3 regions of the Enterobacter asburiae genome follow, and region 2 is predicted to be linked to each of the others. Evidence: predicted binding sites of a transcription regulator. Region 2 holds the regulator's gene; each other region holds the start of a gene.

The links. Region 2 encodes Fur, which represses iron uptake genes when iron is present. Its sites were predicted from a motif close to ATAATAATGAGAACNACTATCAA; they were not measured.
Region 1: a site for Fur is predicted at 3,213-3,235, ahead of bfd (bacterioferritin-associated ferredoxin). Genes of this name have one in related genera too.
Region 3: a site for Fur is predicted at 2,375-2,397, ahead of sodA (superoxide dismutase [Mn]). Genes of this name have one in related genera too.

What each region holds. Positions count from the first base shown of each region.
Region 1 is NZ_CP011863.1:3,940,315-3,945,612, reverse strand. It holds gene rplW (50S ribosomal protein L23) at 1-11, opposite strand, end outside; gene rplD (50S ribosomal protein L4) at 8-613, opposite strand; gene rplC (50S ribosomal protein L3) at 624-1,253, opposite strand; gene rpsJ (30S ribosomal protein S10) at 1,286-1,597, opposite strand; gene ACJ69_RS19000 (prepilin peptidase) at 1,978-2,451, shown strand; gene bfr (bacterioferritin) at 2,435-2,911, opposite strand; gene bfd (bacterioferritin-associated ferredoxin) at 2,984-3,178, opposite strand; gene tuf (elongation factor Tu) at 3,358-4,542, opposite strand; gene fusA (elongation factor G) at 4,612-5,298, opposite strand, start outside.
Region 2 is NZ_CP011863.1:400,966-406,263, forward strand. It holds gene chiP (chitoporin ChiP) at 188-1,585, shown strand; gene chiQ (ChiQ/YbfN family lipoprotein) at 1,633-1,959, shown strand; gene fur (ferric iron uptake transcriptional regulator) at 2,050-2,496, opposite strand; gene fldA (flavodoxin FldA) at 2,788-3,318, opposite strand; gene ybfE (LexA regulated protein) at 3,474-3,761, opposite strand; gene ybfF (esterase) at 3,890-4,663, opposite strand; gene seqA (replication initiation negative regulator SeqA) at 4,847-5,298, shown strand, end outside.
Region 3 is NZ_CP011863.1:3,622,594-3,627,891, reverse strand. It holds gene cpxA (envelope stress sensor histidine kinase CpxA) at 1-881, shown strand, start outside; gene yiiM (6-hydroxyaminopurine reductase) at 935-1,609, opposite strand; gene sodA (superoxide dismutase [Mn]) at 1,681-2,301, opposite strand; gene ACJ69_RS17525 (helix-turn-helix domain-containing protein) at 2,505-3,053, opposite strand; gene ACJ69_RS17520 (AzlC family ABC transporter permease) at 3,157-3,816, shown strand; gene ACJ69_RS17515 (AzlD domain-containing protein) at 3,816-4,139, shown strand; gene ACJ69_RS17510 (YdgH/BhsA/McbA family protein) at 4,179-4,391, opposite strand; gene fdhD (formate dehydrogenase accessory sulfurtransferase FdhD) at 4,506-5,298, opposite strand, start outside.

The DNA.
Region 1 (5,298 bases), 1.2 Mb from region 2:
TCACGAATCATGCCAGCATCTCCTCAACTTGCTTAACAGCATCAGCAGTCATTACGACTTTGTCGAAGGCGATCAGGCTAACCGGGTCGATACCAGTCGCATCGCGTACGTCAACCTTGTGCAGGTTACGTGCGGCCAGGAACAGGTTCTCGTCCAGCTCACCGGTGATGATCAGCACATCTTCCAGAGCCATGTCTTTCAGTTTCTGTGCCAGCAGCTTAGTTTTAGGCGCTTCAACAGAGAACTTCTCGACAACGATCAGACGATCCTGACGTACCAGTTCGGACAGGATGCTTTTCAGCGCGCCGCGGTACATCTTTTTGTTAACTTTTTGACTGTGGTCCTGTGGACGCGCAGCGAAGGTCACGCCACCTGAACGCCAGATCGGGCTCTTGATAGAACCTGAACGCGCACGGCCGGTACCTTTCTGGCGCCATGGCTTTTTGCCAGAACCAGTTACTTCAGCACGAGTCTTCTGAGCACGAGTACCCTGACGAGCACCAGCTGCATAAGCAACTACAACCTGGTGAACCAGCGCTTCGTTGAAATCACGACCGAAGGTAGTTTCGGAAACAGTCAGCGCGCTCTGCGCGTCTTTCAATACTAATTCCATTGCTATCCCCTTACGCCTTCACAGCTGGTTTAACGATCAGGTCGCTACCGGTTGCACCCGGAACTGCACCTTTAACCAGCAGCAGGTTGCGCTCAGCGTCAACACGTACTACGTCCAGGCTCTGAACGGTCACACGTTCGTTACCCAGCTGACCTGCCATTTTCTTGCCTTTGAACACTTTGCCCGGAGTCTGGTTCTGACCGATAGAACCCGGAACGCGGTGAGACAAGGAGTTACCGTGGGTAGCGTCCTGGGTACGGAAGTTCCAGCGCTTAACAGTACCAGCAAAACCTTTACCTTTAGAGGTACCGGTTACGTCAACTTTTTTAACGTCAGCAAACAGCTCAACGCTAATGTCCTGACCTACGGTGAACTCTTCGCCTTCAGCAAGACGGAATTCCCACAGACCACGGCCAGCTTCTACGCCAGCTTTAGCGAAGTGACCCGCTTCTGGTTTGGTTACACGGTTAGCTTTTTTAGCACCAGTGGTCACCTGAACAGCGCGGTAGCCATCGTTAGCCAGATCTTTAACCTGGGTAACGCGGTTTGCTTCAACTTCGATTACGGTTACTGGGATTGAAACGCCATCTTCAGTGAAGATGCGGGTCATGCCCACTTTTTTACCGACTAAACCAATCATTGTATCAACCTCTCAATCGCTCGATGACCTGATTAACCCAGGCTGATCTGCACGTCTACACCGGCAGCCAGATCCAGACGCATCAGAGCATCAACGGTTTTCTCAGTTGGCTCAACGATGTCAACCAGACGCTTGTGAGTGCGGATTTCGTACTGATCGCGCGCGTCTTTGTTGACGTGCGGGGAGATCAGAACGGTGAAGCGCTCTTTGCGGGTCGGCAGCGGGATCGGACCACGGACTTGCGCACCAGTGCGCTTAGCAGTCTCGACGATTTCCGCGGTTGATTGATCGATCAGACGATGATCAAACGCTTTAAGGCGGATACGGATTCTTTGGTTCTGCATGAGACCAGAGCTCCAATTATTTTATAAACGAAAATGATTACTCCTCAAACCCATTACGATTGATGGGAGAGTGTAACCGTTCTTACGTAGCTCCCCAATTGGGAGCATTGTTGAGTAACAAAGTGAGCTACTCTGGTTCAGATTGAACCCGCCGTCAATTACGACAAGCCCGCGCATTATACGTAAATCTGGGCAAGACGCAAGTGCCGTTTAGAAATTAAGCGCCTGAGGTGCAGTATGCGTAAGGGCACGCAACTTTTTACGCAATGTATCCCTTCTCAATGCTTTGTCTCGAGCCCCTACGCAATTGTCGTTTTTGTCGATTGCCGGCCAGGCCGATTATAACGAGTATGCGCTCAAACCCTTTTGAGGCCATTTCCATGTTAACCACCCTCCCCTTTTTGCTGAGCTATTTTTCGCTGACGGCCTTTCTTGTCCATGCAGATATTCGCTACGGACTGCTTCCCGATAAATTTCTCTGCCCGCTACTCTGGACGGGCCTGCTCTTTCAGCTCTGTATCCATCCTGATTTTCTGCCGAGTGCGGTGGTGGGTGCAATGGCGGGATATATCGGCTTTGCCGTTATCTACTGGGGATATCGGTTTATCTGCCGGCGTGAAGGGATGGGATATGGCGATGTAAAATACCTGGCGGCGCTTGGTGCCTGGCATGGCTGGTGCGTGCTGCCTGCGCTGGCGCTACTCGCTGCGCTTATGGCGCTACTTAGCATTCTTGTGTTTTCGTTATTCATCTCTGATAAAGGGGCATTAAAAAACCCACTGCCTTTTGGGCCATTTCTGGCAGCAGCGGGTTTATGCATAGGCTGGAAGACGGTGGTTACTCTTCCACTTTAATCTGCGACTGAAGGTAGTTCTGCAGGCCGATTTTAGCAATCAGGTCCAGTTCCGTTTCCAGCCAGTCAATGTGGCCTTCTTCATCGGCCAGGATCTGGATCATCATATCGCGACTGACGTAGTCATGTACGCTGTCTGCGTAGGCAATAGCTTCACGGAGATCTTTGGCGCCTTCAAGCTCCAGCCTGAGGTCGGAACGCAGCATCTCTTCGACATCTTCTCCGATGCCCAGCTTTCCAAGATCCTGCAGGTTTGGAATACCTTCAAGAAATAAAATACGCTCGATATATTTATCGGCGTGCTTCATTTCATCGATCGATTCATGGTACTCAACGTCGTTCAAACGTTTAAGCCCCCAGTTTTTGAACATTCTCGCGTGAAGAAAGTACTGGTTAATTGCGACAAGCTCATTTCCCAATAATTTATTGAGATAACTTATGATTTTAACATCACCTTTCATTATATAGTCCCTCCGCTTCCACTCATTGAAGCGTAGATCGGGCTACAGGGATGTCAAAAAAAAGATGGGCGCTTACGCGATCTCTTTGTATTCCGGGATCTGCATCAATTCGTCCTGCATGATCTCTCGCGCAGCACGTACACATTTACCGCATTGATTTCCCACCGGAACAAATTTGCGTAGCTGCTGAAATGACTGAGGCTGAAACTGACGAACGGCCTGACGTATTTTCTTGTCGCTTACACCATTACATAAACAAACGTACATAGAGACTCCCGTTCAAATTATGCGCAAAGTGTAAGTGAGAATGGTTATGATTACAATAGCACAAGCGCCACAATACGGGGCGGGAGCAGGCAAAAAATGCGAAATTTTGTGACAGTGCCTGAACGGCAGAAAACAAAAAAGGACGCCGAAGCGTCCTTTTTTTATTCAGGGATAATTAATTAGCCCAGAACTTTAGCAACAACGCCCGCGCCAACGGTACGGCCGCCTTCACGGATTGCGAAACGCAGACCGTCGTCCATCGCGATTGGGTGGATCAGAGTCACAACCATCTTGATGTTGTCGCCTGGCATTACCATCTCAACGCCTTCTGGCAGTTCGATGGTACCGGTCACGTCAGTTGTACGGAAGTAGAACTGTGGACGGTAGCCTTTGAAGAACGGAGTATGACGGCCGCCTTCGTCTTTGGACAGGATGTACACTTCAGATTCGAACTTGGTGTGTGGCTTGATTGAGCCTGGCTTCGCCAGAACCTGACCACGTTCGATTTCTTCACGTTTGATACCACGCAGCAGAACACCAACGTTCTCACCAGCACGGCCTTCGTCCAGCAGTTTGCGGAACATTTCAACGCCAGTACAGGTAGACTTCGCAGTCTCTTTGATACCAACGATTTCAACTTCTTCGCCAACTTTGATGATACCGCGCTCTACACGACCGGTAACAACGGTACCACGACCGGAGATGGAGAATACGTCTTCGATTGGCAGCAGGAATGGCTTGTCAATCGCACGCTCTGGTTCTGGGATGTAAGAATCCAGGAAGCCAGCCAGTTCGATGATTTTCGCTTCCCACTCTGCGTCGCCTTCCAGCGCTTTCAGAGCAGAACCACGAACGATTGGAGTATCGTCGCCCGGGAAATCGTACTGAGACAGCAGTTCACGAACTTCCATCTCTACCAGTTCCAGCAGCTCTTCGTCATCAACCATGTCGCATTTGTTCAGGAACACGATGATGAAAGGAACGCCTACCTGACGACCCAGCAGGATGTGCTCACGAGTCTGAGGCATTGGGCCGTCAGTCGCAGCAACAACCAGGATCGCGCCGTCCATCTGCGCAGCACCGGTGATCATGTTTTTAACATAGTCGGCGTGGCCTGGGCAGTCTACGTGTGCGTAGTGGCGAGTCGGGGTGTCATATTCAACGTGGGAAGTGTTGATGGTGATACCACGAGCTTTTTCTTCTGGTGCGTTATCGATCTGGTCGAATGCACGAGCAGAACCACCGTAGGTTTTAGCCAGAACGGTAGTGATTGCAGCAGTCAGGGTAGTTTTACCATGGTCAACGTGGCCGATAGTACCAACGTTGACGTGCGGTTTTGTACGTTCAAATTTTTCTTTAGACACGGCTATATTCCTTACTATAGTGCTCTCCCCTGTGGAGAGAGCACGGGACTTAGGTTTTAATCCTGTGGATTACTTACCACGGGCTTCAATAACGGCCTGAGCAACGTTGTTAGGCGCATCATCATACTTCAGGAATTCCATGGTGTATGATGCACGACCTTTGGTCAGAGAACGCAGCTGAGTTGCATATCCGAACATTTCAGACAGCGGAACTTCAGCGTGGATCTTAACGCCAGTCACTTCGGATTCCTGACCACGCAGCATACCGCGACGACGGCTCAAGTCACCGATAACGTCACCGGTGTTCTCTTCAGGAGTTTCTACTTCAACCTTCATGATTGGCTCAAGCAGAACTGGTTTTGCTTTCTTAAAGCCTTCTTTAAAGGCAATAGACGCAGCCAGTTTAAACGCCAGTTCAGAGGAGTCAACGTCGTGGTAAGAACCGAAGTGCAGACGAACACCCATGTCAACAACCGGATAGCCAGCCAGAGGGCCCGCTTTCAGCTGTTCCTGAATGCCTTTATCAACGGCTGGGATGTATTCGCCAGGAATTACACCACCTTTGATGTCGTTGATGAACTCGTAACCTTTCGGGTTAGAGCCCGGCTCCAGTGGGTACATGTCGATCACAACGTGACCGTACTGACCGCGACCACCAGACTGCTTAGCGTGTTTACCTTCAACATCGGTAACTTTCGCACGAATCGCTTCGCGGTAAGCAACCTGAGGTTTACCCACGTTCGCTTCAACGTTGAA
Region 2 (5,298 bases):
ACTACCAATTATGTGCACTTCGTCATAATCCTGACTTTTGTCCGCTAAAAAGCATTGATAATTCGTGTCGCGAAAAATAACCTAAAGACGGTAGTTAATTCGAGGGTATTTAAAACTACCCCTGACCATTTGGTCTTTTTTATTTACGCCGTTTCAGGCGTTTTAATTCGTCAAAGAGGAATAATCTATGCGTACGTTCAGTGGCAAACGTAGTGCGCTGGCGCTGGCTATTGCCGGTGTAACAGCAATGTCGGGCCTGGTGGTGACACCAGAGGCGAAAGCGGCAGGCTTCATCGACGATTCTACCCTCACGGGCGGTATTTATTACTGGCAGCGTGAACGTGACCGTAAAGACGTCACCGAAGACAAATACAAAACCAACCTTTCTCACTCCACCTGGAACGCCAACCTGGACTTCCAGTCAGGCTATGCCGCGGATATGTTCGGTCTGGATATTGCTGCGTTTACCGCGATTGAAATGGCGGAAAACGGCGACAGCGCGCACCCGAACGAAATTGCCTTCTCCTCCAGCAATAAAGCCTATAAAGAAGACTGGTCCGGGGATAAGAGCGGTATCAGCCTTTACAAAGCCGCTGCAAAATTTAAATACGGTCCGGTTTGGGCGCGCGGCGGTTATATTCAGCCAACTGGCCAGACTCTGTTAGCACCGCACTGGAGCTTTATGCCGGGTACCTATCAGGGTGCAGAAGCCGGGGCGAACTTTGACTACGGTGATGCGGGCGCGTTGAGCTTCTCCTATATGTGGACCAACGAGTACAAAGCGCCGTGGCACATCGAAATGGACAAGTTCTACCAGAACGATAAAAAAACCAAAGTCGATTACCTGCACTCGCTGGGCGCGAAGTACGACTTCAAAAACGATCTGGTGCTTGAAGCGGCATTCGGTCAGGCACAGGGCTATATCGATCAGTATTTTGCCAAGGCCAGCTATAAATTCGATGTCGTGGGTAGCCCGCTGAGCACCAGCTACCAGTTCTACGGTACGCGCGACAAGGTCAGCAACGGTGGCGTCAACGACATTTATGACGGCACCGCGTGGCTGCAGGCGTTAACCTTCGGCTACAAGGTTGGTCAGGTTGATTTGCGTCTGGAAGGCACATGGGTGAAGGCGGAAGGGCAGCAGGGCTACTTCCTGCAGCGTATGACCCCGACCTACGCCTCCTCCAACGGTCGTCTTGATATCTGGTGGGATAACCGTTCTGACTTCAACGCCGACGGCGAGAAAGCGGTCTTCTTCGGCGCAATGTATGATCTGAAAAACTGGAACCTGCCTGGCTGGGCAGTGGGCGCTTCTTACGCTTACGCCTGGGACGCAAAACCTGCCGATATGGCCACGCCGGATGCATACTACGATCCCAACTATCGCCTGAAAGAGTCTTCCTACAGCCTCGATGCTATCTATACCCTGCAGGATGGCCGCGCGAAAGGCACGATGTTCAAACTGCACTTCACCCAGTATGACAACCACTCTGATATCCCGAGCTATGCGGGCGGTTACGGCAACATCTTCCAGGATGAACGTGACGTGAAATTCATGGTTATCGCCCCATTCACCATCTTCTGATGAACGCACCGGCGGGCTGAGTCCCGCCGGTATGGAGACTGCACATGATGAAAAAAATCGTAATCGTCGCGCTGCTGGCATCAGGGCTGGTGGCGTGCGCTCAGACGCAGGCGCCGAAAGAGGACACCCGTCTGAAGGAGGCGTATAGCGCCTGCATTAACACTGCGGAAGGATCGCCGGAGAAGATTGAAGCCTGTCAGAGCGTGCTGAACGTGCTGAAGAAAGAGAAAGCGCACGAGCAGTTCGCGACCCAGGAGAACGTCCGCGTCATGGATTACCAGGCCTGTATCCAGGCGCGTAAAACCGGTAACGATCAGGAAGTGGCGAAGCGTTGCGATAAGATCTGGAACGAGATACGCAATAACAATAAATAAGTGCTTTACGCCCGGTAAGCGCTGCGCTTACCGGGCTTTTTTAGGCAAAAAAAAGCCAACCTTGCGGCTGGCTCAGAGTATGAATACTGATTATTTCGCGTCGTGCGCGTGGTCGTCTTCGCGGCAGTCGCCTTCAGCGCAGTGACCGTAAAGGTACAGGCTGTGGTTGGTCAGGCGGATGCCATGACGCGCCGCGATTTCACGCTGGCGTGATTCAATGGAATCATCGCTGAATTCAATGACCTTGCCGCAATCGAGGCAGATCAGGTGATCGTGGTGCTGCTGCTGGGTCAGTTCGAAAACAGATTTACCGCCTTCGAAATTATGACGGGTAACAATGCCCGCGTCATCAAACTGGTTCAGCACGCGATAGACGGTAGCCAGCCCAATCTCTTCACCCATGTCAATAAGACGTTTATAAAGGTCTTCCGCACTGACATGGTGATTGTCTGGACCCTGAAGCACTTCAAGGATTTTTAACCGAGGAAGCGTTACTTTCAGGCCAGCCTTCTTTAATGCGGTATTGTTGTCAGTCATGCGGAATCTGTCCTGTTGCTAAACGATTCACTTCTGTAGGAAGTGACAGAAAATGCACCCGGGATAATGCGTCTCATTATAGAACTGCCATGGCTAAATGAAAACTGCAAGTCTCAGGCAAAATATGCTTATAAAAATGGGGTATCACCAACAAACTTGCTCAATGGAAAACCACATTTTATCAGGGAGACATTGTACAGGTCTGGGCGAAAAAGTTAAAAGATTGTAGCGATTAATTTAATCGGTTTGACCTGGAGCACGGGCGCAGCCGCCGCTGCGCCGTGATAAAAATCAGGCGTTCAGAATATCGTCCAGGTGCAGTTCCTCACGGATCTGCTTAACCCATTTCTCTACGCGCTCTGCAGTCAGCTCTGGCTGACGGTCTTCGTCGATGGCCAGACCCACGAAATGATTGTCATCGGCCAGGCCTTTAGACGCTTCAAAGTGGTAACCGGCGGTCGGCCAGTGGCCTACGATAACCGCGCCATTCGGCTCAATGATATCGCGGATGGTGCCCAGCGCGTCACAGAAGTATTCAGCGTAGTCTTCCTGATCGCCACAGCCAAACAGGGCGACCAGCTTACCGTTGAAGTCCACTTCTTCCAGCGTCGGGAAGAAATCATCCCAGTCGCACTGGGCTTCACCGTAGTACCAGGTTGGGATACCCAGCAGCAGAATGTCATAGCCTTCCAGATCTTCTTTGCTGCTCTTGGCGATGTCATGCACATCAGCAACGTCTTTACCGAGCTGTTTTTGAATGTTTTTTGCGATATTTTCGGTATTGCCGGTATCACTGCCAAAGAAAATGCCGATGATTGCCATGAGTAAAATAACCTCTTGAAACTTAATAGTATGGTGGCGCAATTCGGCCACGGATAAGGGCAATAATAGCAGAACTGGCAACCCTGCGGAAACAGCTATCGCGCAGGACTGCACTCTGTGCTACATGAAAAGGGCGATAAAGGGGATTTTCAGACTTATGCCTGGCTGCGTAACGTCTCAAGCTGGGCGATCAACATCTCTTCAATGAGCTCGCTGCGGCTGATATTTCGCGCGTCAGCCAGCTCGTTCAGCGCATCGACGGCGTCGGCGTTAAGCTTCAGTTCGACACGCTTAAGCCCACGATTTTTATCGCGTTTAAGCTGGTTGCGTTTATTGATACGCAGCTGTTCATCACGCGAAAGCGGATTCGTCTTGGGTCGTCCCGGGCGACGCTCATTCGCGAACAGATCTAGTGTCGTACGGTCCGTTTGTTCTTTGGCCATGATTCTGAGACTTCGGGGGAAACACGCCGCCCTGCTAATGCCCGGGCGATAAGCGCGCCATCATACATCACCAAAAACGGCACGCCAACGACTGGAAGCCCGCAGCCTTCCAGTCGCTTTCTTTTTAATCAATTTGCAGTATCAGCGAGATAGCGGCGAATGGCGCGCAGCACAGCGTCCGGTTTTTCCGCATGCACCCAGTGCCCGGCACCGGCAATCACGTGGGCGCGAGCCTGCGGGAATTGGGTCAGCAGCGTGTCGCGGTACGCGTCGGTAACGTAAGGCGAGTTGCCGCCGCGAATAAAGAGGGTAGGGTGTGGCCAGGCCGGGACGGTTTCCCAGCCGACGATGTTGTTGTACTGCTCCCAGAGCACCGGCACGTTAAAACGCCATTGCCCGTCAACAAACGACTTCAGCAGGAACTGGACGACGCCTTCTTCATTAAGATGCTCACGCATGACGGCAGCCGCCTGTTGGCGCGTCGCGACACCCGCTTCTGTGACCGCATTAATGGCGGCAAAAATCTCGTCGTGACGACGGACGTCGTAATCCACGGGCGCGACGTCAATCACCACCAGGCCGCTAATACGCTCCGGGGCCAGTGCCGTCAGGGCCATCACCGCTTTTCCACCCATTGAATGCCCGATGAGGGTCACCTTTTGCAGATCGTGGGCATCCAGCGTATCCAGCAGATCCTGCGCCATCGCCGCGTAGGTCATCTCGTCGGAACGCCCGGAAAGACCGTGATTGCGCATATCGACCTGCAAAATATCGTGGTCGGTAACCAGATCGCGCGCCAGCACGCCCAGGTTATCCAGGCTGCCAAAAAGCCCGTGAACCAGTACGATGGGAGAATTATTGTTCGGCGATTGTGCAGTTTGCGCTCGGGTATTCAATTTCATGGCAAAGTTCTTTTTTTACGTATGTCAGGTTAGGGTATCATGTTGACCATTCTGCCGCCCGGCTGCAAGGTTCCAGTTTAATCTGACTTTTGCTGCCAACCTGGTTTGACGCTATCCGCTGTTGGGATTTGACCTTATAATCCCAATGACTTGTATTCAGATAAGATATCGCACTGGATTAAGATGAAAACAATCGAAGTTGATGACGAACTCTATCAGTATATTGCCAGCCAGACGCGGCATATCGGGGAGAGCGCGTCCGACATTTTACGGCGCATGCTTAAAATTTCCGCCGCTTCACAGCCTGCTACCCCAGCCACCAAAGATGTCGTGTCTCAGCCGAGCGTTGTTGCACAAGCAAAACCTGCCGTGACGCCGGCAAAAGATAAAGTGCGCGCGATGCGCGAGCTGCTGCTCTCCGATGAATACGCGGAGCAGAAAAAGGCGGTAAACCGCTTTATGCTGGTGCTGTCTACACTTTACTCACTGGATAACAAAGCGTTTGCTGAAGCGACCGAGTCGCTTCACGGCCGTACTCGCGTCTATTTCGCGGGAGACGAGCAGACGCTGCTGCAAAATGGCAATCAAACCAAACCCAAACATGTTCCTGGCACCCCGTACTGGGTGATCACCAA
Region 3 (5,298 bases), 1.5 Mb from region 2:
TCCTGCTGCTGATTGTCACCATGCTGGTCAGCTCGCCGCTGCTGTTATGGCTGGCGTGGAGCCTGGCAAAACCGGCGCGCAAGCTGAAAAATGCCGCCGATGAAGTGGCGCAGGGTAACCTGCGACAGCACCCTGAACTGGAAGCAGGTCCGCAGGAGTTCCTTGCCGCCGGAACCAGTTTTAACCAGATGGTGAGCGCGCTCGACCGCATGATGACCGCACAGCAACGTCTGTTGTCGGATATCTCGCACGAGCTGCGTACCCCGCTTACGCGCTTGCAGCTTGGCACCGCGCTGCTGCGCCGCCGCAGCGGTGAGAGCAAAGAGCTGGAGCGTATTGAAACGGAAGCGCACCGCCTGGACAGCATGATCAACGACCTGCTGGTGATGTCGCGCAATCAGCAGAAAAACGCGCTGGTTAGCGAAACGGTGAAAGCGAATCACCTCTGGCACGAGGTGCTGGACAACGCGGCGTTCGAAGCGGAACAGATGGGTAAATCCTTTACCGTCAACTTCCCGCCGGGCCCGTGGCCGCTGTACGGTAACCCCAACACGCTGGAAAGCGCGCTGGAGAACATCGTGCGTAACGCTCTTCGCTACTCGCATACGAAGATTGAGGTGGCGTTCTCGGTGGATAAAGACGGGATCACCGTCATTGTCGATGATGACGGCCCAGGCGTGAGCCCGGAAGACCGCGAGCAGATTTTCCGTCCGTTCTATCGTACCGATGAGGCGCGCGACCGGGAATCGGGCGGTACGGGACTGGGTCTGGCGATTGTTGAAACCGCCATGCAGCAGCACCGCGGCTGGGTGAAAGCCGACGACAGCCCGCTGGGTGGATTACGGTTAACGCTGTGGCTACCGTTGTATAAGCGTTCGTAGCTGTTAGTGCCGGGTGGCGGCTTCGCCTTACCCGGCCTACTCTCTGCGGAGGGCTATTCCCCCCACAATCTCCGCGAATTATCCTCGATTCTGCTGCTTAAACGCCGCTTCTGCATCGTTCTTGTCCAGCTGGTCGATAGCCCCGCCGCCGACAGCAGGCGATGATACTGCTCGTCATCAAACGGCATATGCCAGGCAATGGCGCAGGCGTCATAAACAGACACATCGCTCAGGCGCGACGCCAGTTCAAGCGGCGCGTCCGCTGAAACCTGTCCCGCCAGCACCACGCGATACAGCCAGCCGGTTTTACCCGCTTTTTGCAGCTGGGCAGACATATCCTGAATGCCGAAGTGGTAGTTGAGCTTGAAGCACGGCGAGCGTGGCTGCGTCACCTGAATCAGGGCATCGCCCCAGCGGTAGATATCACCAATAAACACGTTCTTTTCGGTGAGCCCTTCGGTGGAGAGATTCTCGCCAAACGCGGGGGCGACGAAGAGGTCTGTCTGCTCGGGGAATTCGGTTTTCCAGTGCTGATAGTGTTCACGCGGGTAGTGGCACAACGCGCGATCGGGCCCGCCGTGGATTTTCTTTTCGGCCTGCTCGTCACCCGCAAGCCCGAGGTCGGTTAACGTCAACTCACCGTCGACCTGAATTTTGGCGATGGCACTCGGGCGGCTGCCATCGTACTCCCTTACCTTGCCTGTAAACACGTTCACCGGGTAATGCATTGCTGCCTCCATTACGCAGATACAAAAAAAGCGAGTCATAAGACTCGCTTCTCACAGGCGTCTATGCAACCTTATTTTTTAGCGGCGAAACGTGCTGCTGCTTCGTCCCAGTTCACCACGTCCCAGAAGGCTTTGATGTAGTCCGGACGACGGTTCTGGAATTTCAGGTAGTAAGCGTGTTCCCAAACGTCCAGACCCAGGATTGGGAAGCCGGATGCGCCAGAAATTGCTTCACCCATCAGCGGGGAGTCCTGGTTAGCAGTAGAAACCACCGCCAGCTTGTCGCCTTTCAGAACCAGCCACGCCCAGCCAGAGCCAAAACGGGTTGCAGCGGCTTTTTCGAATTCCGCTTTGAAGTTGTCAACAGAGCCGAAGTCGCGCTCGATAGCCGCTTTCAGGTCGCCCTGAAGGGTGGTACCGGTCTTCAGGCCTTTCCAGAACAGGCTGTGGTTAGCGTGGCCGCCAGCGTTGTTACGCAGAACGGTTTTCTTGTCCGCTGGCAGCTGGTCCAGCTTGGTGATCAGCTCTTCAGCAGACAGGTTAGCGAACTCTGGCAGGCTTTCCAGCGCGGCGTTCGCGTTGTTCACATAGGTCTGGTGGTGTTTAGTGTGATGGATTTCCATCGTCTGCTTGTCGAAATGCGGTTCCAGTGCGTCGTAGGCATACGGCAGGGATGGCAGTGTATAACTCATAATCCTCTCCATTATTGTCGGGCGGCACAGCTGTTAATGCCGCGTAAGCAGTTGGTTCATTATAGTTAATTAAATGATATTGAAAATGATTATCAATGCCGTAGTTTTTATAAGGTTATTCGCATTCTGACAAAAGCCAAAATGGGTAATTCACTCAGGAGGTTAACGGAAGATGCTGCCGCGATGATGGCAGCATTGTCGGGTTAGTTTTGTTCCGCCACCAGCAGCGCGTGCGTATCCGGCTCCAGCGCCTTAAAGATATGCGGCAGATCGGCGGGATAACAGATGTAATCTCCCGGGCCGAGTTCTTCGGCCGCGTCGATCAGGCCCACTAACGCGCGCCCCTGCGTCACAATAATATGTTCAACGGACCCCGGCGGATGCGGCTGGGAAATGCGGTCTGCGCCCGGCTGGGTCATCAGAAGATAGACATCGCGGCGCGCGCCGGGAGGGCATGCGGCCAGCAAAATGGCTTCATAATTGGCCTGTCCGGCGACCACTTTCGTCCCTTCACCACGGCGGATCACCTGAGTGGTAGGCTGCTGTGGTTCAAGCAGGCGGGCGAAAGGTATATCCAGCGCCACGCAAAGCGACCACAGCGTTTCCAGGCTAGGGTTACCGTTACCGGACTCAAGCTGAGAAAGCGTAGATTTAGCGATCCCGGCACGGCGAGCGATTTCCGCCAGTGAAAGCCCGGTTCGCAGGCGTTCCCGCACCAGACTTTTAGCGATCAGGCTGATTGGCTGCGTCATATAACGGCCTCTTTTTTCTATAAACCGAACGAATCGTTCATCTTGAAAAACACTTCTGTTGCGTTCATTATAATGGATACACGTTCGATATGGCTAAAAATGTATGAAGCATCATCTCTCTTGCCTGAAAGGCGACACCATAAAAGCAATCATCCTGGTCTGCCTCGCGGTCGGCGTGGTCGGGATGTCATACGGCTCGCTGGCGATTGCCTACGGTTTCCCGGTCTGGGTACCGTTTGTACTCTCCATCACCGTACTCGCGGGCGCGTCAGAGTTTATGTTTATCGGCATTGTGGCAAGCGGCGGTAACCCGCTGGCGGCCGCGGCCGCGGGGTTGCTGGTCAACGCGCGGCACGTGCCGTTTGGCGTGACGGTGCGTGAACTGGTGGGCAAACGCGGCCTGAGCCTGTTGGGCTGCCACATCATGAACGACGAAAGCGTGGTCTTTGGCCTGTCGCAAAAAACGCCCGAACAGCGCAAAGCGGCGTACTGGCTATGTGGTTTAGGCGTGGCGATTGTCTGGCCGCTGGGGGCCCTGCTGGGCGCCATGGTCGGCAAGCTGCTGCCGGACCCGGAAACCATCGGGCTGGATGCGGTATTCCCGGCCATATTGCTGGCGCTGGTGGTTCCCGCGTTTAAAAACCGTACCACGCTGATCCGCGCCTGCAGCGGCGCCGTTGTGTCGCTGGCCGCCGTGCCGTTTGCTCCGGTGGGATTACCGGTGCTGCTCTCTTTACTGGGTCTCGCTGCGAGGAAAAAATAATGGGAAATATGACGTTTTTTATTCTCGGCATCGCCATTTTGTCTGCGGGAACGTATCTGATGCGTCTTGGCGGGGCGAAACTGGGCAGCAGGCTGGCATTGTCAGAGCGTTCACAGGCGCTGCTGTCAGATGCGGCAACGGTATTGCTGTTTTCCGTGGCGCTGGCGACCACGTTTTATGAAGGTGACCACTTTGCCGGCATGGCGCGCGTGCTGGGCGTGGCGTTTGCGGTATTTCTGGCCTGGCGGAAGATGCCGTTAATTGTGGTGATCGTGGCGGCGGCAGTCGTAACCGCGCTGCTGCGCGTGGCGGGCATAAACTAAAAAAGCGCCCCGGGGGCGCTCTTTCGACGGTGTTACAGCTTATTTAGTCAGTTCAGCAGTCATGTGTACGCGGTTACCTGAAAACGCCTGGGTAATTTTGTAAGATGATGCCCCAGCATCCTGAGCCTGAGCCGCGATTTTAGCTTCTGCGCCATCAATGGTTGACGCGGTTGCGGTCACGGTCTGTGCAGCGAAAGAACCGAAAGAAGTAGCCAGAGCGATTACAGCGACAAAAGTTTTGATGCTATTCATAATATAAACCCTTTCATTAAGTTGTTTAGGTAAGGCACCGTGCCTTGATGAGATAAATACTAGACCTCATCATGAACAACTAAAAGCGGAAGGATTTGCTATTATCATTCAAAATTATTGATTAACTATTAACCGCTGCGGATGGGTATAAATCGTCGCCCTTCCCGGCTTGCAGAAGCCCACCAGCGTCAGGTTGCAACGCTCCGCCACCTCCACCGCCAGCGTGGTCGCCGCCGATACCGCAAACAGAATTTCCACACCGCACATCGCCGATTTTTGCACCATCTCATAGCTAGCGCGGCTGGAAACGAGTGCCGCCCCCTGCTTCCAGACGTCACTTTCACGCGCACGGCGACCAAGCAGCTTATCCAGGGCCACGTGGCGGCCAACGTCCTCATGCCCACCGGCAATATCCCCCGACGGCAACACCCATGCCGCCGCGTGCGTGCAGCCGCTCAGCTGGCCGATGGGCTGTACATCGTTCAGATGCTCGAGCGCATGGTCGAGGCGAGCCAGATCAAAGGTCTGAGTAAACGGCAGTGGCGCAACGGGTTTGCCAATATCATTGAGTTGCTCAACGCCACAGACGCCGCAGCCGGTACGCCCGGCCAGCGCGCGGCGGCGCTCTTTCAGCCCCATAAAGCGGCGGCTGGAGAGTTCGATTTGCACTTCAAGGCCGTTGCAAGCCTGCACCACGTCCATGCCGTAGATCTCCTGCGGATGGTCAATGATGCCTTCCGAGAGGGAAAAACCGATGGCGAACAGTTCGAGATCTTTCGGCGAAGCCATCATCACCACGTGCGAGATGCCGTTGTAAACGAGCGCAACGGGCACCTCTTCCGCCAGAAAATCCGGCGTGGCATGGGTAATGTGGGGCGGTCTGTGTACCGACAGTTCCACAATGCCC